Regions from separate parts of the Methylophilus sp. DMC18 genome, predicted to be linked through region 1. Evidence: predicted binding sites of a transcription regulator. Region 1 holds the regulator's gene; each other region holds the start of a gene.

Region 1 (7,901 bases):
ACCACGCGCAACGCCCAATAGGCATTTTTACCGATGGCGATTTGCGCCGCTTGTTTATGCAGGGCAAGAACAATCCACAGGCATCCATTGATACCGTGATGAACAAACAGCCGTATTTGCTGGAGACGAATCAGATGGCGGTTGAAGCAGTTAACATGATGGAGCACCACAAAATAAATGGCTTTTTGGCAGTAGATGCCCAAGGGCAGTTGGTAGGGGCATTCAATATGCATGACTTATTGAAAGCCAAAGTCGTTTAGCTTAAACAGGCATTAGAATTCAGGCATGCTTAAACACCCCATTTTGTTGCCGATTGCGTTAATGCTGTTGCTGGCGCTGCTGACCTTCTGGATTAACCAGAATGTACAAGAGCAAGCACTCAAAATGAACATACTTAATCGCCAAGCGCCGGACTACATGTTGTACAACTTTGTGAGTACCCGCACGGATGCGTCCGGTAATACCAAATATGTACTGGCGGCCGCAAAAATGCGCCACTTTCCTGCCAATGACTATACAGAATTGCAGCGGCCACGCTTTACCCAGTTTGGCCTGAACAAGCCTTACACGCAAATTTATGGTCAGCAAGGACGTGTTTCCGCCAATGGTAAACTGGTGGAGTTTAGCAAACAGGTCAAGGTGATCCGCCAAGCCTCTGCCACCAAGCCAGAAACACAAATGCAAACCGAGCGGCTTTGGCTGGAGCCGGACACCGAGGTGGCACACACAGACCAGCCGGTGGTCATCCGCCAAAAACCTGCGACAGTGATTACAGGCACGGGCATGCGTTTTGATAACCGGGCTGATACCATGCAATTGTTTAACCGGGTGCATGTGCATTATGAGCGTCCACCCGTCGCCAGCAATTTGGCAAGCCCGGCCCAGGCGTCAAACACAGAACGCCAATGACCGTTGATTATGGAGAAATGAGTTGAACACGCACAAGCCCTTATTTTTAGCGATCTGCATGAGCGTATGGGCGCTATTGTCCATGCCGCTGAGTGTGCTGGCCGAAGAATCCGACCGAGATCAACCAATAGAGCTTGAGGCGGATACCGTGACCGTGAACGATGCTAAAAAAATCAGTATCTACACGGGCAACGTGATTCTTAATCAGGGCACCTTGCAAATCAAGGCGGACAAAATGATCGTACGCGAGGATCAGGACGGCTTTCAACATAGCACCTGTACCGGCAACCCCACCACATTCAAGCAAAAACGCACCGGTAAAGACGAGTGGATGCAAGGCAGTGGTCAACGTATCGAATACAACGCCCGCATGGATAAAGTGCAACTGTATACCAATGCCTGGGTTAAACGTGGTGAAGACATCGTGACCGGGGACTACATTAGCTACGACGCCAACGCCGAGTATGCCGAGGTGATTGGCGGCACAAAAGCCAACCCGAACGGAACGGCTGGCAGCCGCGTCAAGGCCACCATACAGCCTAAAAATAAAACCACACCGCCTGTCATTGACAACAAGCCAACCTCTCAACAGGGGTTACGGATGAATCGCTCCTTGCAACTCAAGGTCGAACCTGCCCCTGCCGAAAACACTGGTGAGCAAGGCAAAGAGTAAGCATAAAGATGGAAACCATGGCAGCAGATCAGAACCATTTGCAGGTCAACCGCCTGAAAAAAACCTATCAGGGCCGTACCGTCGTCAAAAACACGACGCTTGAGTTACGCAGTGGCGAAGTGATCGGCTTGCTGGGTCCCAACGGGGCAGGCAAAACCACCAGCTTTTACATGATTGTCGGGTTGGTTGCGCTGGATGAAGGCAACATTACGCTGAATGGCGCCGACGTGAGCCGCGCGCCCATGCATGAGCGCGCGCGCATGGGCCTGGCTTATCTGCCCCAAGAAGCATCCATTTTTCGCAAGCTCAGCGTAACCGACAACATCCTCGCCATTCTTGAAACCCGTCCCTATACGGAAGAGCAGCGTGAGGCGAGGCTTGAGTCCTTGCTGGATCAATTGCATATCCAGCACATCCGCAACAGTCAGGCCGTCAGCTTGTCTGGTGGCGAACGTCGACGCGTTGAAATTGCGCGCTGCCTGGCCACTGACCCTAAATTTATTTTGCTGGATGAACCGTTCGCCGGGATTGATCCGATTGCGGTGATCGAAATCCAGAAAATCATCCGCTACCTGAGCAGTCAGAATATTGGTATTTTAATCACCGACCACAATGTGCGCGAAACGCTGGATATCTGTGACCGCGCTTATATTGTCAATGAAGGCGCTGTGTTTGCAGCAGGCACGCCCGATGAAATCATTCAGAACGAAGGTGTGCGTGAAGTGTATCTGGGCAAGAATTTTAGGCTGTAATCCGTCATGAAACAGAACCTGCAATTACGTATTTCGCAAAATCTGGCGCTGACGCCGCAGCTGCAGCAATCGATCCGTTTGCTGCAACTTTCCACGCTGGAACTGAACCAGGAACTGGAAACCATCCTGCAGGAAAACCCGTTACTGGAAATGTCAGACGGTGAAGAAGGCGAGTTTGAAGATAACACACCGCCTCCCCCCACTGTAGAAGCTGAGCCGACAGATGCCAGCTCGTTTGACATGGCAACACAGCAAGAGATCACCGCACCGGCAGAAAGTCTGCGTGAAGACTTGCACGATGAGCTGGGCGGGAGCGAGAGCGACCTGCCCAATTTAAACGAGGAATTCACGCCGCCAGAGTTTGAAGATGATTATGAAGAGTTTGGCAGCACCAGCAACTGGGACGAAGCCGGACGCAATCATCAGGAAGACGAAGACAGTGACTTTTCCAGACAGGAAACCACCAGCATCAGTTTGCGCGAGCATCTGATTGACCAGATACAACTGGCACATTTGTCGCAACGAGACATGAGCCTGGTCAAACTGCTACTGGATAGCATCACTGATGATGGCTATCTGGAGCAAGATCTGCAGGAGATTGTAGAGCACTTGCCGCTCGAACTTGAGGTCGAGCTGCTGGAACTGGAAACCGCCCTCAAGCTGATCCAGAATCTGGACCCTGTAGGCGTTGGTGCGCGCGATTTACGCGAGTGCCTGCTCTTGCAACTGACGCGTTTGCCGCAAGAAACGCCACACTTGCAAACTGCCATTGCCATTGCCAAAGACCACCTGGCGCTGCTGGCCAACAAAGACTTTGTCAAACTGCGCAAGGTGCTTGGTTGCGATGAAGCGGTACTCAAGGCGGCGCAGCACCTGATCCGCCAGCAAAACCCCAGACCCGGCAGCGAGTTTTCCAGCTTTAGTCACGATCACTTTATCCAGCACGATGTGGTGGTTAAAAAAATCAAGGGCATTTGGGTCGCCTCCTTAAATGATGGCGTGATCCCCAAACTGCGCATCAACCAGATGTATGCGGACATCCTCAAGCGCAACCGCGAGAGTTCAGGCCAATACCTGCAAAGCCAGATGCAGGAAGCCAAGTGGATGATTAAAAATATCCAGCAGCGCTTCTCGACCATTTTGCGCGTGTCACAAGCCATTGTAGATCGCCAGCGCAACTTCTTTGAACATGGTGAAATTGCCATGCGGCCACTGGTGCTGCGTGAAATCGCCGAAGAACTCGACTTGCATGAAAGCACAGTTTCCCGCGTCACCACACATAAGTATATGCTCACACCGCGTGGCGTCTATGAACTCAAATACTTCTTTGGCAGCTCGGTGGCCACAGATGCAGGCGGCTCCTGCTCTGCCACCGCTATCCGCGCCTTGATCAAGCAAATGGTGGCCGAAGAAAACCCGAAAAAGCCTTTGTCGGACAACCAGATCACCGACACACTGGCACAACAAGGTATCGTCGTTGCCCGCCGTACCATAGCCAAATATCGCGAGTCCCTGAATATTCCGCCCGCGAACTTGCGCAAAACGCTCTAAACAAAAAAGGCCGCAGATGCGGCCTTTTTTGTTTCTCAGCTCAAATCACCTGATTGTGATCTTGGCAAATTTACGTTTACCCACCTGGGCGATCACTGTCACACCTTTAGTCAAAGGCAGATTCTTATCATCCACCTTGACGCTGTCGAGCTTGACGCCGCCTTGCTGCACTGCGCGCATGGCTTCACTGGTGCTTTCAACCAAGCCCGCCTGTTTTAACAATTGGCTAATGCCGATGCTCTCGCCTTCAATGGTCACTTCAACTTCGGGCACGTCATCCGGGATGCCGCCTTTGGCACGGGTCTGGAAGTCCTGCAAGGCTTTTTCAGCCGCGGCTTGACCATGGAAACGCGCCACAATTTCTTGGGCAAAGCCGACCTTGATATTGCGGGGATTTTCACCGCTGGCGACTTGCGCCTTCCATTCGGCAATGGTTTCCAGCGTCGCAAAAGACAGCAAATCAATATAGCGCCACATCAGTTCATCTGAAATCGACATGATCTTGGCAAAAATAGTCTCTGGCGCCTCGCTAATGCCAATGTAGTTACCGAGTGATTTAGACATTTTATTGACGCCATCCAACCCTTCCAGCAGCGGCATCATCAGCACACATTGCTGCGACTGGCCGGCCTGCTTTTGCAACTCACGCCCCATGAGCAGGTTAAACTTCTGGTCGGTACCACCGAGCTCAAGATCCGCTTGCAGGGCGACCGAATCATATCCTTGCAGTAACGGGTACAGAAACTCGTGAATCGCAATCGGTTGATTACCCTTGAAGCGTTTGGAGAAGTCATCGCGCTCCAGCATGCGGGCCACGGTATGGCTGGCAGCCAGTTTAATCATCCCCGCCGCGCCAAGTTCACTTAACCAGTTGGAGTTAAAGACAATTTCGGTTTTGGCAGGATCAAGAATCTTGAAGACTTGTGCGGCATAGGTATCGGCGTTGGCCTTGACCTGCTCCACGGTTAAGGGTGGACGGGTGGCGCTTTTGCCAGTCGGGTCACCAATCATGCCGGTAAAGTCACCGATCAGGAATAAAATCTGATGGCCCAGATCCTGCAACTGGCGCAATTTATTAATGAGGACGGTATGACCCAGGTGCAAGTCGGGCGCGGTAGGGTCAAAGCCTGCTTTCACACGTAACGGCTTGCCTGTTTTCAGTTTCTCGACCAGCTCCTGCTCGATCAGTAACTCATCTGCGCCACGCTTGATAATGGCCAACGCCTTGGCAATTTCTGGGCTCAATGCTGGCACTTCAGATGAGGGTTGTTTGGTATCGGTCATGCGGGTATCCGTCAAATACAACGATGCGCACTGATGGCACCGTCTCAAATAAGTAAAACAGCTATTTTAACGTAATCCCATGCATTTCTGTAAGCGCGGCTGGAGCAGTGTTAAAATGACACCCATGCAAGTTTCTGCCGATCGCTCCCAGCCACGTTTGTTTATTGGACTGATGTCCGGTACCAGCCTGGACGGGGTGGATGCCGTGCTCACCTCGCAACGGGGCGAGCAACTGACACAAACGGCCACCTATTTTCTGCCCTACCCTGACGCGCTTAAACAGCGCCTACTGGCCTTGCACACGCCCGCCAATAACGAGTTACACGAGGCCGCAGTGGTTGCTAACCAGCTCGCAGAACTCTACGCGCAAGCCGTCAAGCAACTGCTTAAGCTCGCCGACATCCGTGCCGAGGCCGTGACAGCCATCGGTTGCCATGGCCAGACCATCCGGCACTGTCCGACACTGGCAGAGGGCATGGCATACACCATACAATTGGGCAACCATGCCCGCTTGGCAGAATTAACAGGGATCACGGTCATTGGCGACTTCAGAAGTCGCGATATTGCCGCTGGCGGCCAAGGTGCACCGTTAGTGCCGGCCTTTCACCAGGCGGTGTTTACGAGTGCAGACAGGCATCGCGTCGTCATTAATATCGGCGGCATTGCCAACTTGAGTGATCTGCCAGCACACGGACAAGTCACAGGCTTTGACTCGGGACCCGGCAACCTGCTCATGGATGCCTGGACGCAGCAACACACAGGCCAGCCCTATGATGCGGGCGGGCACTGGGCAGCGGGCGGGAAAATTAATCCAGACTTGCTCAATGCCATGTTGGCCGATCCTTATTTTGCACTGGCCGCGCCCAAAAGTACGGGACGTGACCTGTTTAACGACACCTGGTTAATGCAACTGCTGCATCAGTATCCCGACAGTGCACAAAATGTGGCGCGTACTTTGCTTGAGTTAACAGCAGTGAGCATCACCGATGCACTGACGCGATTCTGCCCAGGGGCTCAGGAAGTCTACGTCTGTGGGGGTGGTGCCCATAATCTGGCCTTGCTGAATAGACTGCAGGCGCTGTCTGGCCAGTCCATACAGCTGACGGATCAATTGGGCGTTGGCGTGGACTGGGTGGAAGCGGTCGCCTTTGCCTGGCTGGCGCAACGCTGTGTAGATCATTTGCCAGGCAATTTGGCCGCTGTCACCGGCGCGGCGGGGCCACGCATTCTGGGTGCCGTTTACCCCAACTAAGCACCGGCAACGACGCGTAGCAATGATTCCCAAAAGCAGTGCAAACGCACCAGTGACTTGATTACATCTGGTGCAGGCTTTTGATTGTTTTTTTAACTTTTCCGCGACAGTCACCGCACAAGCGGTGATAAAACAAAACGATTGCGTATAATTTAACCAACTTGATTAAAGACTGAGTACGTTATGGCTACCAAGGCGACCATTACATTTGACAACGATAGTAGCGCAATTGAGCTACCAGTATTAAAAGGCTCACTGGGCACGGATGTGATTGATATCCGCAGCCTGGGCAAACATGGTTATTTCACGTTTGATCCTGGCTTCATGTCTACCGCATCGTGTACATCTGGCATTACCTTTATTGATGGTGAAAAAGGGTTGCTTTACTACCGTGGCTATCCGATTGAGCAACTGGCCGAGAACTGTGACTTCCTTGAGGTCTCGCACCTGTTGCTGCACGGCGAACTGCCGGATAACAATCAACGTGAAGAATTCGTGAGCACCATCAGCGAACACACCATGTTGCACGACCAGATGAGCAATGTATTTCGTGGGTTCCGCCGCGATGCGCACCCGATGGCGGTCATGATCGCGGTCGTAGGCGCCATGGCGGCCTTCTATCCAGACAACAACAATGTGTCCGACCCGGAATCACGTAAAGTGGCTGCCATGCGTCTGCTGGCCAAAGTTCCCACCATTGCCGCCTGGAGCTATAAGTACAACATCGGCCAGCCATTCATGTATCCCAAAAACAAATTGGGCTACGCCGAAAACTTTATGCACATGATGTTCGCCACGCCCTGTGAAGACTATGTGCCCAACCCGATTCTGGCCCGTGCGTTTGAGCGGATTCTGATTCTGCACGCAGATCACGAGCAAAATGCTTCTACCTCTACCGTGCGTCTGGTCGGCTCCAGCGGCGCCAACCCGTTTGCCTGCATCGCAGCCGGCATCGCCTCGCTATGGGGCCCCTCACACGGTGGCGCCAACGAAGCCACACTTAACATGCTGGAAGAAATCGGCGACGTCAGCCGCATCGGCGAATTTATCAAACGAGCCAAAGACAAAACCGACAGCTTCCGCCTGATGGGCTTTGGTCACCGCGTTTATCGCAACATGGACCCCCGCGCTTCTATCATGCGAAAAACCTGCCATGAAGTGCTCAATGAACTGGGCCTGCACGATGACCCGATGTTCAAACTGGCGATGGAACTGGAAAAAATTGCGCTTGAGGACGAATACTTCGTTTCGCGCAAACTCTATCCAAACGTGGACTTCTACAGTGGCATCGTCATGCGCGCCATGGGCATCCCCAATTCGATGTTTACGGCGATTTTTGCCCTGGCCCGCACTGCAGGCTGGATTTCACAATGGTGTGAGATGAACGCCGACCCCGAACAGAAAATTGGCCGTCCTCGGCAATTGTATGTGGGGTCTGAGCGTCGGGAATTCGTGCCTTTGCATCAGCGTTAGTTTCGCG
Region 2 (7,901 bases), on a different contig from region 1:
TTAGCGGAATGTCTGAATCACTGTGGCCGTGTCAGGACGCAATCCATGCCAGATAAAAAACGCTTCCGCCGCCTGCTCGATGAGCATGCCCAATCCGTCTGCCACCTGCGCACCGGCGGTACGCGCCTGCTGCATAAACGGCGTCTCCCGGCCGTACATCATGTCGTAAGCCAGGGTATGCGTGCCAAAGACATGCGATGAAAGCTGTAATGGCGTTTCAGTCAATCCTGCAGAAGTGGCATTAATGACCACATCATAGGTCTCGGTGAGTGCTGCAAACGTGGTCACGGCCAGCAAGACGCCACATTGCCCCCCCGCGTCCGCAAACTTATCCAGCATGGCTTGCGCCTTGTCCTGTGTGCGGTTAGCAATGGTCAATTGCGCCGGGCCTTGTGCAATCAACGGCAGCATCACGCCTTGCGCAGCGCCGCCTGCGCCCAGCAACAAGATTTTTTTTGCGGCCAGGGCCGTCTGGTGATGTTTGAGAATGTCATTGACCAGCCCACAGCCATCAGTATTGTCGCCCTGAATTTGCGTTTGGCCAAAACTGAGGGTGTTCACTGCCCCAGCCGCCTGCGCGCGTTCAGATAAAGTCTGGCTTAAGTCATAGGCTTCAAATTTGAATGGCACCGTGACATTTGCACCCACATACCCTTGCTGCTGCAATTGCTGCACCGTGGACGCAAAGCCATCCAGAGGTGCCAACACCTTTTCGTAAACAATCGTCTTGCCAAATTGCAGCGCAAATGCCTGGTGAATCAACGGCGATTTGCTATGTGCTATCGGGTGGCCAATGACTGCGTATTTTTCAACCGACATAGCAAGATCACCTAGTTGGACCAGGGCAAGCCTGCATGTTTCCAGCCATTGATCAGGGTTCTTTGCTTGGCCTCATTCGCTTCGCCTTCAAAGCCTTCGAGCATGTTATAGGCATTGGCATATCCAAGTTTTTGTGCCAGCAAGGCGGCATTATGGCTGCGGCCACCCGTGCGGCACATAAATACGACGGTGCGCGCAGGATCAACCAGCGCCTGTAGCTGATCGGCAAACTCAGGATTGGCAATCATGCCTGGATAAAACGCCCATTCCAGATGGGCCGCCATCGGCACGCGCCCAACCAACTCCAACTCGGCACGTGAGCGCACATCCACCAACACCGCATTTTGATCTTGGCTAATCAGCGCATACGCCTCCTGGGGCGTCATCGCGCCGGCATACGGCAAACCATTTTGCTGAGCACGCTGAGCGGCTTGTTGCAAGATTTTCTCAACACTTTCCAAAGGACACCTTCGTTCTTTTAATAAGCTAGTCAAACCGCGAGTATACCTGTGAAAGTCACGCAAGCGCATGGAGCACCATTTTTGTGCTCAATTTGTTGTTGAGCACCTTTTTGGTGCGCATTGATTTTGCTTTTTTATGTTAGATATCTCATATCCATGCAAAATGCCTGTTTTTGGGTGGCATGCTTCCTGCTACTATTACATCCTAAGATTCAATGGAATTCGTAAACCAAAAATTCCACATATCTATTTGTTTTGCTAGTTTGTGTTTTTATATTTGCTCACGTTCCGGGACATCCGCAACATGTCCCTTTTTTGCGTGCGCAAGTTGAATCATTTTAGATCTTGATCACTGAGGAGAATGTAATGTCCGTTGCAAACGTAATGAAACTGGTTGCGGAAAACGACATCAAATTTGTTGATTTCCGTTTTACCGACACCAGAGGTAAAGAGCAGCACGTGACCGTGCCAGTGTCTGCCTTCGACGAAGATAAATTTACCGAAGGTCACGCCTTTGATGGTTCTTCCATTGCTGGCTGGAAAGGCATTCAAGCCTCTGACATGCAATTGATGCCTGATGCAAGCACCGCATTCATCGATCCATTTTTTGACGAACCAACCCTGGTTCTGACCTGTGACGTGGTAGACCCTACCGATGGCAAAGGCTATGACCGTGACCCACGTAGCCTGGCTAAGCGCGCTGAAGCCTACCTGAAATCCAGCGGCCTGGGTGACACTGCTTATTTTGGTCCAGAGCCAGAGTTCTTCATTTTTGACAGCGTACAATGGGATGCCACCATGGGTGGTAGCTTTGTGAAAATCAACTCCGAAGAGGCCGCTTGGTCCTCAGGTGAAAAATTCGAGGGCGGCAACACTGGCCACCGTCCAGGCGTTAAAGGCGGCTACTTCCCAGTGCCTCCTGTCGATTCATTGCACGACATCCGCTCTGCCATGGTCATGACTTTGGAAGAACTGGGTGTGCCTGTTGAAGTGCACCACCACGAAGTGGCAACAGCCGGTCAATGTGAAATCGGTACTAAGTTTGCGACCTTGGTACAACGTGCTGACTGGACACAAATCCTGAAATACGTAGTGACTAACACAGCCCATGCTTATGGTAAAACAGCCACATTTATGCCAAAACCAATGTTTGGCGATAACGGCTCTGGTATGCACGTTCACCAATCCGTTTGGAAAGATGGTAAAAACCTGTTTGCAGGCAATGGTTATGCTGGCCTGAGCGATTTCGCTCTGTACTACATCGGCGGCATCATCAAGCATGCGCGCGCACTGAATGCGATTACCAACCCAGGTACTAACTCCTACAAGCGCTTGGTACCGCATTACGAAGCACCAGTCAAACTGGCTTACTCCGCTAAAAACCGTTCTGCTGCGATTCGTATTCCGTTCGTGCATTCTGATAAAGCCCGTCGTGTTGAAGCTCGCTTCCCAGACCCGATTGCTAACCCATACTTGGCTTTCTCAGCCCTGTTGATGGCTGGTCTGGATGGCGTTCAGAACAAGATTCACCCAGGTGAACCAGCGACTAAAGACTTGTACCATCTGCCACCAGAAGAAGATGCATTGATCCCAACGGTATGTTCATCTCTGGAACAAGCATTGGAGTATCTGGATAAAGACCGCGAGTTCTTAACACGCGGCGGCGTTTTCTCAGACGACTGGATTGATGCATACATTGCATTGAAAATGGAAGAAGTCACTAAACTGCGCCAAACACCACACCCAGTGGAATTTGGTCTGTACTACTCTTGCTAATCACAAGAGCACGCACTAAAACAGGGCAGCCCAGGCTGCCCTGTTTTTTTATGTGCGCGCTGTTTCGTCAACGTTTTTAGGCGAGCAGACGTTGATACCCTCAACGATCTACTCTAAACTATTGCCATGAAAAGACTTTTTTACATTTGCACCTTCGCGCTCATGTGCAACCAAAGCTGGGCAGATATCTACAAATATACCGACAGTAACGGCGTCACCACCTATACCAATATCAAACCCGAAGGCAAAAGCAAGGCAGAGCTCATTATTAGTGGGCCCAGAACCGCAGAGCCTCCACCCCCTGCCAGGGAGAAAAAAGCCAATGTCAGAACACCCTCTCCGGCCGATTTTCCCAAAGTCGATAATCAGACACAAAATCAACGCGACCAAAAGCGGCGAGAGCTATTAATGAACGAGCTTTCTCAAGAAAAACAAGCACTTGAGAATGCTCGCCTGTTATATGAAGAAGCCCAGAACACGCCAGAAGTCTACAGAGGCGCGAATGGCAAAACGTTTAGAAACGTCGCCAAATATGAGGAAAAGCTGCGCGTCATTGAGGCCGAAATTCAGGCGCATGAGCGTAATATCGAGCTGTTAAATAAAGAGCTCAATCTTTAAATGCACCATTTTGGGAGTTTTCTCAATCATTTTTGCGTTGTGCACAAGAATTGGCTTGGGTTTTGCTTTAAAACAGGGCGTGATTCACTCTTTTTAACAAGCTCAGGACATGGTACAGAAATCTCCCAACGGCTTTAGTGGTTTAGAGCATATTGCCACGGCAGTCATTTTGCTTAATAACCAACTAGAAGTTACTTACGCAAACTCCAGCGCCGAGATTCTGTTTGCATTTAGTGCCAACCAGATTCAAGGGGCGCATATCCATGACGTGTTTGTGAATTGCGAAATTTTGCAAATGGCCGTGACCAACGCCATTGAAACACAGAGCCCATATCGTGAGCATGAGTTTGCACTGACCACCCAACGCGGCCATACAACGGCCGTGACCTGCACAGCCACCCCTATTTCAGCCGCGTTCAACCAAACGCCGGAAGACATGCTGATTCTGGAGTTTGTGCAAATGGATCAGCAATTGCGTATTGCGCGTGAAGAGCGCATGTTGATACAGCAGCAAGCCAACTCTGAATTACTCAGGAATCTGGCGCATGAAATTCGCAACCCGCTAGGCGGCTTGCGTGGTGCGGCACAATTGCTTGAGTTTGAGTTGCCACAACCCAGCCTAAAAGAATATACCCAGGTGATTATCAAAGAGGCTGACAGACTACATAGCCTCATGGACAGACTGCTGGCACCTCATCGCGTGCCAAAATATGAGCCCACCAACATTCATGAAGTGCTGGAACGCGTACGCAGCCTGTTACTGGCGGAATCCCCCAATCATATCCGCGTGATCCGCGACTACGATACCAGCTTGCCGGAGCTCATTGGCGATCGCGAGAAACTGATACAAGCCGTGCTCAATATTGCGCGTAATGCGGCACAAGCGATGCAACAGCACCAGACCGAAGGTGCGAGTATTACTTTCCGCACGCGTGCGGAGCGCCAAATTACGCTAGCCAGAAAACGTTACCGTGTCGGGATTCATTTAGAGATTATTGATAACGGCCCAGGCATCCCTGCCGGCATCAAAGAACGCATTTTCTATCCGCTGGTATCCGGTCGCGAAGGCGGCACAGGCTTGGGCCTTGCGCTGGCGCAAACCTTTATCACCCAACACCATGGCATGATCGATTGTGACTCGCAGCCGGGTAAAACCATCTTCCATATATTGCTACCCATTGAAAGTACGCAATTAAAATCATCAGTACAATAATTCACGAGAAACAGCTATGAAGCCAATCTGGATCCTAGACGACGACAAATCCATCCGCTGGGTGTTTGAAAAAGCACTCGCCCGCACGGACTTTGATTTCAAAACATTTTCATCCCCGGCAGAAGCCCTCAACGCTTTAAATCGTGAACAACCCCAAGTCATTGTCAGTGACATCCGCATGCCGAATGGCTCGGGCCTGGACTTTTTATCCGAGGTGAAACAACGCTTTCCCGAGATTCCAGTCATTATCATGACCGCCTACTCAGACCTCGAAAGTGCTGTCGCCGCCTTTCAGGGTGGCGCGTTTGAGTATCTGGCCAAACCGTTTGATGTAGACCAGGCCATCGAAATTATCAAACGTGCCGTTGAAGAAAGCATGCGTCAATCTGTCGAGGCCGTAGAAGACACTGGCCCCTCGCCAGAAATCATCGGCCAGGCCCCCGCCATGCAAGAGGTTTTCCGTGCCATTGGCCGCCTGAGCCGCTCGCACTCCACCGTGCTCATTAACGGCGAATCCGGCAGCGGTAAAGAACTAGTCGCAAGCGCCCTGCATAGACACAGCCCACGTGCTGACAAGCCATTTATCGCCATTAATACCGCGGCGATTCCCAAAGACTTATTAGAATCTGAATTGTTTGGTCATGAACGCGGAGCGTTTACAGGGGCCGCCGCTGCCAGACGGGGCCGCTTTGAACAAGCAGATAACGGCACTTTGTTTCTGGATGAAATTGGTGACATGCCTGCTGACTTGCAAACCAGATTGTTGCGCGTCTTGTCCGACGGCCAGTTTTATCGCGTGGGCGGACATCAACCAATCAAAGTCAATGTACGCGTGATTGCCGCCACTCACCAGGACCTCGAAGAACGCGTCAAACAAGGTTTGTTCCGTGAAGACTTATTTCACCGCCTGAACGTCATTCGTCTGCGCTTGCCGCCCTTACGTGAACGTAGAGAAGATATCCCCTTACTGACCAAGCATTTTCTCGCCCACAGTGCTCAGCAACTGGGGGTTGAGCCCAAGCAACTGTCGCAGGCAGCTATTAAATACCTGATGTCGGTCAACTGGAGCGGTAACGTTCGCCAGCTCGAAAACGTCTGCCACTGGCTCACCGTGATGGCGCCAGGTCAAAACGTGGATGTCAATGACTTACCCCCAGAGCTTAAAGAAGATACTGGCAAACACAGTAGCGGAGGCTCCTGGCAAGAAGCGCTGGCACAAGAAGTCACCGACGCGCTCAACCGCGGAGAAACCAATATCCTGGACGCCAAAACCAAAGAGTTTGAACGTATTCTGATCACCCGCGCCCTCGCCCACACTGATGGCCGCCGGATTGAAGCCGCCAATCAGCTAGGGATGGGAAGGAATACACTTACTCGCAAGATACAGGAGTTAGGGATTGATGATTAGCAAATTAAATGTGTACTTGCTGACTGCGCCAAAGCGGGAACGAGCTGTGCCGTTGTGCATCAATACTACTGACAAAAAAGACTTGCGCCAGTCGTGAGTCTTTTAATGTCTTCCCAAAAAAGTTATTTGCGGCATGAAAATGTCTGCCTTCATAGAGTATCAAGGTGTTATAAACGTTATTGATTCTCACAATCTCATCAAACATGCTGTGATAAGCGGTATCCATCTTTACCGTACCCTCTGCAAATCGCTTATCATTCACCTTAAGTGCTTTTTCGTATAAAGCCTGATCAAAGCTTTTATTGGGCCTAAATAAAGAAGTCCCGGAATCCAAAGGCGCATCAGGACTTAAATATAACACCGCTGCAAAAACAGCATTCCCATCGGTATGAATTACACCGCGACCATAATCCTCAGTGACACTTTGAAAGTTGGTCGAAATTGCCCAACGCATATGCTCATATTCCGAATTATGAAAAAGTGAAATAATTTTTGTACTAAGCTTCTCAAATAGGGGCTTATTAATGACGGACAAATCCTTTGTTCTACATCCTGGAAAAACATAAGGCACGTTGCCTAATTGATGGCGGTATTGATATTTCTGATTTAATGCAAAAGTACGAACAGCGCCTGGATCTTCATAAAAATTTTCGACTATCGTGACTGGATACAAATTCATAATTAATGATCCATAATTAAGGATTGATAATAAAGAATATAAAAAAACGGCAACCGAAGTTGCCGTTTTATGACTTTTAATTTACGCAGTTAAACTGCAATTAAACTAGAAGAACAAGATAGCGCCCAAAGAAATGGTTTTCGCTTTAGCTTCTAGATTACCACCAGCAGTTTGGTCAAGTTTACGCTTAACGTCAGAGTATTCAGCAACCAAGTTCAGGTGTTTTGTCAGAGGATGGTAAGCACCCACGGTCCACATTTCGTCTTTGATTTCGTCGAATGTGTCTACGCTGTTACCGTCAAGTTTTGATTGACCCCAGCTCAAGCCCAATTTGGTACCAGCACCTGGCACAGTGTATGTACCTTGTACATAGCCACCTTTAGAATCACGGCGCTTACCAGTTGCATCGAAACCGCTGTTTAATTGCAGAGTTTGACCGATACCTTTACCATCGTAGTAGTAACCTGTCAGACCAAAATCAGCAACTTTAACTGTTGTACCGATATCCCATGCATATGCACGCTCGCTACCCAAGTTTGTAGTAGTTGTGGCAGTGAAAGCTTGCAGGTTATCAACTTTTTGGCTGATAGCAGAAGCCCAAACTTTACCAGCTACATCACCAGTCCACTCGTAAGAAGCTTTACCTTCGAACGCTGGTTGGGAACCGCCACGAGTTGTGCTAGATGCACTTGTTGAAACCGTACCACCTGCACCATTAACTGGAGCAACGCCATCACCAACTGCATTCCATGCTTGAGTAACACCAGCTGTGAATTGGAAACCATTCCAGTTTGGTGATGTATAAGCAACTTGAGATTTCCAGTCAGCATACATGTAACCAGTACCGATACGACCCAAAGTAGTTGTGTTGCCAGCCAAAGAACCTGCGCCTGCACCAACGCCCAACAATGTCATGTCGTTCAAGAT
Region 3 (7,901 bases), on a different contig from region 1:
GGACGTGGCTGGCCCCTGCCATCCAACAGTTCGTTATAGCGGTCAGAAAAATAAAGTTGATTAAGCACTGGTTGCATGCGTGGTTAAGCGAGGATCATGGTGCGACTCAAACGCGCGGCCTCTTAAACAAGACCTTGAGTGTAACAGGATGTTCACACATTCGGCTGCCATCGCAGGTCCAGCGTAAATGGAAAACGTGGATTCGGTGGTTCTTTTACCACAGTCACCTTGCCCGCCGTATGGCCATGCGCCCAGAAGCGTGCAAAACGCCGTGCCTCAGCTTCATTGGCATTCACCGGGAACGTATTGTAATTGCGCCCCCCTGGGTGCGAGACATGGTAGGTGCATCCTCCCAGGGATTTTTCACTCCAGGTATCGACCAGATCAAACACCAGCGGCGCTTGCACCGGAATGGTCGGATGCAGCGCTGACCACGGACTCCAGGCACGGAAGCGGATGCCAGCCACATATTCCCCGGCATGGCCGGTTGGTTGCAGCGGCAAGGGTCGGCCATTACAGGTCACCACATGGCGGCCATCGGTCAGGCCCCGCACACGCAACTGCATGCGCTCGACGGAAGAGTCCACGTAACGCGCGGTGCCACCACCCGCCATTTCTTCACCCAGTACATTCCAAGGCTCTATGGCCTGGCGCAATTCCAACTCCACGCCATGATAGGCCGCGGTGCCATAGCGCGGAAAACGGAACTCGACAAAGGGCTCAAACCAGCGCTGTTCAAAGGCATAACCTGCATCGCGCAAATCGGCCACGACATCGGCGATGTCTTGCGTCACGAAGTGCGGCAACATCCAGCGGTCATGCAGCTCGGTGCCCCAGTGCACCAGTTTGCCGGTATATGGCGTTTTCCAGAAGCGGGCCACCAGCGCACGCAGTAACAGGCTTTGCAGCAAACTCATGCGCGCATGCGGCGGCATTTCAAAAGCACGGAATTCCACCAGCCCAAGGCGGCCAGTGGGGCCATCCGGCGAATAGAGTTTGTCGATGGAAAACTCCGAGCGGTGCGTGTTACCGGTTAAATCCACCAGCAAATTGCGTAGTAGCCGGTCGACCAGCCACGGCTGCTCGCTTTCTTTGCCTGCGGGTAAGGCTTGTTCCATCTGCTGAAAAGCAATCGCCAACTCATACAAATTGTCATCCCTGGCCTCATCCACGCGCGGTGCCTGACTGGTCGGGCCAATAAAGGTCCCTGAAAACAGATAAGACAAGGCGGGGTGATTTTGCCAGTAGGTAATCAGACTACGTAATACATCCGGGCGCCGCAACATGGGGCTATCCGCCGGCGTTTCCCCACCCAGCGTGACATGGTTACCGCCACCGGTGCCGGTGTGGCGGCCGTCCAGCATGAATTTCTCAGTGCCTAGCCGGCACAGACGCGCCTCGTCGTACAAGACGTTGATGTTTGTCACCAGCTCTTTCCAGGTTTTCGCCGGGTGGATATTCACTTCGATGACGCCGGGGTCCGGCGTCACACTGAGCAACTTGAGCCTGCTGTCGCGCGGCGGGGGATACCCCTCCAGCCACAGCTTGAGTTTCAAATCGGCCGCAGTTTGCTCAATGGCACTTAGTAAATCCAGATAGTCTTCCAGTCGACTCACTGGCGGCATAAACACATACAGCCGGCCATTGCGCACCTGTACGCATAACGCGGTATGGACCACTTCCCGAGCCAGCGGCTGCGTTGTTTTGTGCTTGATCCGCACCGTGGGTGATTTGGCGGTCGCCAACGCTGCCTGTGGCTCAAACGGGTCCAGGGGAAATTCTGGCTCCATTTCTGCAGGCAACTGCCATGGCAGCGAGGACAAGGGCAAGCGCAAGCCCATGGGCGAGTCGCCACCCAGCAGATACAAATGTTCACGGCGCAAGGGCCACTTGCTGGTCAGCCATGCCCCGGCAGACTGGCTCTCGTCCGGCTTGAGCGGCATAACATAGCCAACCACTTGCCCCAAGCCCTGGTTGAGCAAATCTGCCAGCCGTTTGCGCTCTGTCGCATCCTGCAAATCCAGCTTGAGCGGATCGAGATTCACCGGTAACTGCTGCTCTTGTTGCGCGAGACTCATCACGTCTTCATAAGCGGCAATCACACAAGCTTTGGGAAAGCCCAACATGTCAGCCAGATGCCGGGAAAAAGCTTCTGCCTGCGCTACGCCATAGCCGTCATTATGACCTTCGGCTGAAAACAGGCTGGCATCGCGCCACACCGGCTTGCCATCCGGGCGCCAGTAAATATTGATGGCCCAGCGCGGCAAAGGCTCACCGGGATACCACTTGCCCTGGCCATAATGCAAAAAGCCATCCGGGGCAAAGTGCGCTTTCAGACGCAAAGCCAGGTCACCGGCCAGCTGGCGCTTGTGATCTCCCAGTGCAAGAGTGTTCCATTGTGCGCCATCCATATCATCAATCGACACAAAAGTCGGTTCGCCGCCTTGCGTCAGCCGCACATCGTGCTTCTTGAGCTCAACATCCACCTTGTCACCCAGCTTGAGGATGGCCTGCCAGTCCGCTTCGCTGTAAGGCTTGGTCACGCGCGGGTCTTCGTGAATGCGCGTTACTGTCATCTCATGCGTGAACGTGACCTCGGCGATATCGGTAAAGCCAGTCACTGGCGCTGCCGAGGAAGGGATCGCCGTACACGCCAACGGAATATGCCCCTCTCCGGCCATCAGTCCAGAGGTAGGATCTAACCCAACCCATCCTGCGCCGGGAATAAACACCTCGGTCCAGGCATGCAAATCGGTAAAATCCTTGTCGGTGCCACTGGGGCCATCCAGCGCCGCAACGTCGGCCTTGAGCTGAATCAGGTAGCCGGAAACAAAGCGCGCGGCCAAGCCCAGGTGGCGCATGATTTGCACCAGCAACCAGGCGGAGTCCCGGCAAGACCCTGTGCGCTTCTGCAGAGACTCTTCCGGGGTTTGTATGCCCGGCTCCATGCGCACGGTATAGCCGATTTCAGCCTGCAAACGCTGATTGACGGCCACCAGAAAGTCGACAATGCCGACTTCGGGTTTGATCACGGCTTGCCGCATTTCCGTCATCCACGCCTGCAACAAGGGCCCGACCGGATCGGGCTGCAAATAGGCGGTCAGCTCGAACGCCTGCTGCGCAGTATAGTTAAAGGGGTAATGCTCGGCATATTTCTCGACAAAAAAATCAAACGGATTGATGACGGTCATATCTGCCACCAAATCGACCGTAAAGTCGAGCTCACGCACCATTTCGGGGAATACGTAACGGGCAATGTAGTTGCCGTAGGGGTCTTGCTGCCAGTTGATAAAATGCTGCTGAGGATTAACCGTCAGAGAATACGACAAAATCGGCGTGCGCGCGTGGGCAGCGGGCTTGAGGCGGACTTCGTGTGGCGAAAGATTGACCAGGCGGTCAAATTGATAGCGGGTGCGGTGATGTAAAGCGACGCGTATAGCCACTGCTGATCCTCAATAATATTATGATTTTAAGCAGTGTGATGCAGGAAATATGCCAGCCACGCCAAAACCCAGCGCGTGGCGGCAATTAAACGCTAACCCTGATCGACTTATTTGCTGCCGCCTACCAGATTTTTGACCGCACTCACCACATCGCCTGGCAACACCACAATTTTGCTATTGTTGGAGTCGGCCATTTTTTGCATTGATTGAATATAGCGGTCCCCCAGCAAAAAGGTGGCGGAGGTATTGTTTTCCTTGACCGCCTCGGCAATCATTTTAATCGCCGCCGCTGAGGCTTGGGCCCCCACCATTTGCGCCTCTGCGTCTTTACGCGCGGCTTCCAGGCGGGCTTCGGCATTCAAGATCAAAGACTGCTTGGCGCCTTCGGCTTCGGTCACCACAGCAACACGCTCCCGCTCGGCCGCTGCCTGGCGCTCCATCGCATCCTGCATATTGGCAGAGGGTTTGATGTCTTGAATCTCCACACTTTTCACGGTGAGACCCCAGTCCAGCGCCTCATCGGCAATCGCCTCTTTAAGCTCCGCCTTGATCCGGTCACGCGAGGTCAGCGCATGGTTCAGATCCATGCCACCGATGATCGAACGCAAACTGGTTTGCACCATATTGCGCATGGCTTCACGAAAATTTTCGATGCCGTAGACCGCACGCTCGATATTGGTCACCTTGATAAACGCCACCGCATTGGCCAGAATCACCGCGTTATCACGGGTGATCACCTCCTGCTCTGGGACATCGAGAATGATGTCTTTGGTGGTCACCTTGTAACTGACATTACTGAATACCGGGTTGATCACATTGAGGCCTGGCTTGAGAATGCCGGCAAATTTACCGAGCCGCTCGACCACCCATTCTTCGCCCTGCGGCACAATACGTACCCCTTTCACGATGGCGATCACTACCAGTACGATCACAATGACACTGACTTCGGTCATAACGACTCCCCTCAATAATTAAAACGATTAACCGTGGTGGGCAGGCGCCACACGCAGGCTGTTGCCTTCCACGGCGACAATGATTGCCGCTTGTTGCACAGCCATGGCCGTATCGGCATATGCCACCCATTCGCGGCTACCCAATACCCCTTGTGCAAACCGGATCTTGCCCGGTTGCATGGGAGAAATAGCCTCAATCACCACGCCTTCACGACCGATCTCCTCGCCCTGCGCCTGTCCAACCCGCAAGTCAGGCTTGCGTTTCTCCAGCTTGCGCATGATGGTCAAGGCCAGTGCCGCCAGCACGGCATAATTCAGGGCTTGTAAGGCCAATGACATCTCAGGCCAAAACAGAGTGAGCGCTGCCATTGCCAGTGCGGCAATGCCTAGCCATAACAAGTACAAGGTGCCGAGCAACATTTCCGAGCATAACAGCACCAGGCCCAATCCGCACCACCACCATCCTGTCTGCATAACCCGCCCCCCCAAACCACGATGAATAAACGACCACGAATCTTTGAGCGCATGGTATCACTACTTGTGTCAAAATGGGGGAATGACTCAACCGCCTGTCCGCCTTACGCTTGCGACTGACCGCCGGGAACGGCTGGCACAAATCCGCACCTGCTTTCCGCAGGCCAGCGGACCAGATTTGGACGACCGCTGGCAAGGCGGCCGCGTCACGGCATTGCAGCGACTGGCGACCATTGATGCCGATGCGTATCACCAGACCCGGAATCATCTGGATGGCGCAGCCACCCGGCTTTCGCCTTACTTGCGCCATGGCTGTCTGTCCTTGCAAGAGACGGTGAACAGCGTCCGCCAAAGCGCTGGCAAGCGCGGTGTCAAACTGATTGCCGAGCTCAGCTATCGCGACTACTTCAGGCAGGTCTGGTACCGTTTTGGTGAGGCAATCAAACAACCCATGGAGTCACCTAAAGTGGCCCTGGGTACACAACCCTTGCCTGACTTTATTGCGCAGGGATTCACCGGGCTGGTATGCATGGATGAAATTGTGCGTCAGCTGCGACAAGAGGGTTACGTACACAACCATGCCCGCATGTGGTTTGCAGCCTATGTATTGCACTGGTTAAAAGTAGACTGGCGCCAGGCGGCAGACTGGTTTGAACAAAACCTGCTGGATGGTGACCTAGCTTCCAATCACCTCTCATGGCAATGGATAGGCGCCAGCTTTAGCCATAAACCTTATTTCTTCAACAAAGAGAATATCGTCAAATTCGGCGGCGGACACTGGTGCCAGCAATGTCCTGTGCGTTGCCCGTTCGATGCCAGCTACGAAACATTGCATCAACAATTGTTTGGCGCCCCTCCGCCGCAAACAGGTGATGAGGCTGCTGCCAGCCACAGCGTGTATTTGCCTGTGGAAATAACAGCGCAGCATTTGCCCCTTCGTGACAACAGTGCTGTGGTTTGGCTTCATGACGAAATGTTATCGCCAGAGCATGCTCTACTAAAGAGTAAGGCCCCTCGCGTCTTTGCATTTGACCCTGCACTTTATGGGCAATGGCCCCTGAAACGCCTGCAATTCATGGCCGATTGCCTGAGCGAAATCCCAGAGACAGACATATGGCTTGGCAGCACAGCACAAGTACTGGCAAGCTATTCGCAGAGGCATATCATCAGCCAGAACACTCCGAACGCGCTGCTCAAAGCAGCGGCTGACGATGCACGACTTACTTGGCTACAAGAACCCAGCCTCTATGACACCCACTTCAGCGACCATGAGCTGATGCGGTTTAGCCGCTACTGGAAAAAAGTTGAGCCGCTGGTGTTTGCCAACGACGATGAACGATTTTCAAACGATCCAGCCGCATAAAAAAAGCCGCCTTGTAAAGGCGGCTTTTTACTCACAACAGCTCGATTAGCGCTGACGACGACGTTGCAACCAACCCATCAGGAACAGGCCAGAAATCAGCATCGAAACATTGGCTGGCTCAGGCACGGCACTGACGGACAATGCCTGGTTCACAAATTGACTGCCATTCAAGTCTGCATCGGTAAACTTGAACACAAAGAACTTGTTGTCCCCTGCGATGCCTGGCACAAAGTCATTATCATTGGCCACATACAGGGTGTGATACAGCACGCCACCCTCCATGATGTCCTCGCCAAAAGTCATGCCTTCGAGCTTGGCAGGAATGTTAGTATTGGTAATCCCGGCATTGATGAGCGCCGCTTTCAGGTCAAGGAACAAGCTTTTTTGCACAGCATAGCTCTGCAGGTTATTTTGGCCACTGATGCCAGCACCACTGTTCAATGAGCCAATATCTACCGCTTGGTCACCCACGACGCCATCGCCATTTGCATCATTCAGGTCGATTTTGTAGATACGTTTCACATCCGCCTTGGAACCATCACCCGCGCCCTTGCCATCACGCTCAAGCACAAAGAAGGTATGGTCATTGACCGCCAGAATCTCGCTACTGTTGTAGGTCTTGTTTTTATCAGAGAGGAAGTTGTCATAGACATACTGCTTGGTAGCACCCGTTTTCGTATCAATCGTCACGATACGGTTGGTACGACCACCATCGCCGCCATCCTGAATCAGCGGGCTTTGCTCAAAGCCAACCAGTGTTTTGCCATCAGGCGTAATGGCCAGGCCTTCCATGCCTTTGTTGGCCACACGGCCGCTGGTATTGCCACTGATTTCATTCGCACCCTGGCTGCTCAAATTTTGCGCAGTAAATGCAGAAGGCAAGTTGTAGACATTGGTTCTAGCGCCGGTCGCACGGTCAAACTGATAGACATAAGGGCCATATTCATCGCTGATATAAACGCTTTTGCCATCGTTAGAAACGCGGATGGCCTCTGGGTCGAAACGGCCATTATTCGAGTTGCTGGAGTTGGTGCCTGCCAAAAAGTTATCTGAACGGCCATTGAAATAATATTTACCTGCATTTACAGTCGCGCCACTGCCCAATGTGTAGTTTTGGCCGCCCGCGCTACCTGTACCAGCGGCGCCCGTGCCGTAGTTAAGCGGCGTATTGCTGTATAACAGCGTGGTGCCAGTCAAAGTCGGAGTCAGGCTATAACTGTAACTCGAACCATTGTAGGTTTGTTGCAAACTGAGATTCAGCGTTTGAAAGCGCGAAATGTAAGAAGTGGTATTGTCTACCAGCGGATTATACTCGGTAGCATTCGGGCCACGGTCTGGCAACGCCAGGAAAGTACTACCACCTGCCCAAGCCAGGCCAGAACCCATGCCACCCAATACATTCTGATGATCCACACCATTTTCCAACATGCCAGTGAAACTGGACAAGTCCGTGGTCCCGGACAAACTGCCCATCGCGATCAATGAAGGGGTTGCATTTGCCAAGGTAGGCAATGCCAGTGAAATCGCCACGGTCATGGCGGCTAGTTTAAAAGTCATGTCAAAACTCCAGAATTAAAAAATTTTGACTAAATTAATCGCTGACAGTGAATTTAATATGACAGGACTAGCGCGACATGGCGGCAAGCACCAGATCAACCAAGCGGCTGT

Evidence for each region. The regulator sigma-54, encoded in region 1, starts transcription at its own class of promoters, with help from an activator protein. The targets are predictions, from matches to a motif close to TGGCACNNTTCCTGCT.
Region 2: the regulator sigma-54 is predicted to act here: its motif matches at 1,459-1,474, upstream of glnA (type I glutamate--ammonia ligase).
Region 3: the regulator sigma-54 is predicted to act here: its motif matches at 3,483-3,498, upstream of ACT53G_RS11450 (transglutaminase family protein).

The regions. Positions count from the first base shown of each region.
Region 1 is NZ_JBQUZE010000007.1:4,182-12,082, forward strand. Features, by position in the region: gene ACT53G_RS14060 (KpsF/GutQ family sugar-phosphate isomerase) at 1-260, shown strand, start outside; gene lptC (LPS export ABC transporter periplasmic protein LptC) at 286-909, shown strand; gene lptA (lipopolysaccharide transport periplasmic protein LptA) at 968-1,582, shown strand; gene lptB (LPS export ABC transporter ATP-binding protein) at 1,591-2,334, shown strand; gene ACT53G_RS14080 (RNA polymerase factor sigma-54) at 2,341-3,885, shown strand; gene tyrS (tyrosine--tRNA ligase) at 3,931-5,169, opposite strand; gene ACT53G_RS14090 (anhydro-N-acetylmuramic acid kinase) at 5,294-6,421, shown strand; gene gltA (citrate synthase) at 6,605-7,894, shown strand.
Region 2 is NZ_JBQUZE010000004.1:57,739-65,639, forward strand. Features, by position in the region: gene aroE (shikimate dehydrogenase) at 1-819, opposite strand; gene ACT53G_RS10235 (rhodanese-like domain-containing protein) at 831-1,280, opposite strand; gene glnA (type I glutamate--ammonia ligase) at 1,647-3,056, shown strand; gene ACT53G_RS10245 (DUF4124 domain-containing protein) at 3,183-3,674, shown strand; gene glnL (nitrogen regulation protein NR(II)) at 3,784-4,887, shown strand; gene ntrC (nitrogen regulation protein NR(I)) at 4,904-6,295, shown strand; gene ACT53G_RS10260 (DUF6445 family protein) at 6,300-6,974, opposite strand; gene ACT53G_RS10265 (porin) at 7,080-7,901, opposite strand, start outside.
Region 3 is NZ_JBQUZE010000004.1:311,796-319,696, reverse strand. Features, by position in the region: gene ACT53G_RS11455 (circularly permuted type 2 ATP-grasp protein) at 1-77, opposite strand, end outside; gene ACT53G_RS11450 (transglutaminase family protein) at 153-3,443, opposite strand; gene ACT53G_RS11445 (SPFH domain-containing protein) at 3,551-4,396, opposite strand; gene ACT53G_RS11440 (NfeD family protein) at 4,424-4,870, opposite strand; gene ACT53G_RS11435 (FAD-binding domain-containing protein) at 4,953-6,233, shown strand; gene ACT53G_RS11430 (esterase-like activity of phytase family protein) at 6,279-7,790, opposite strand.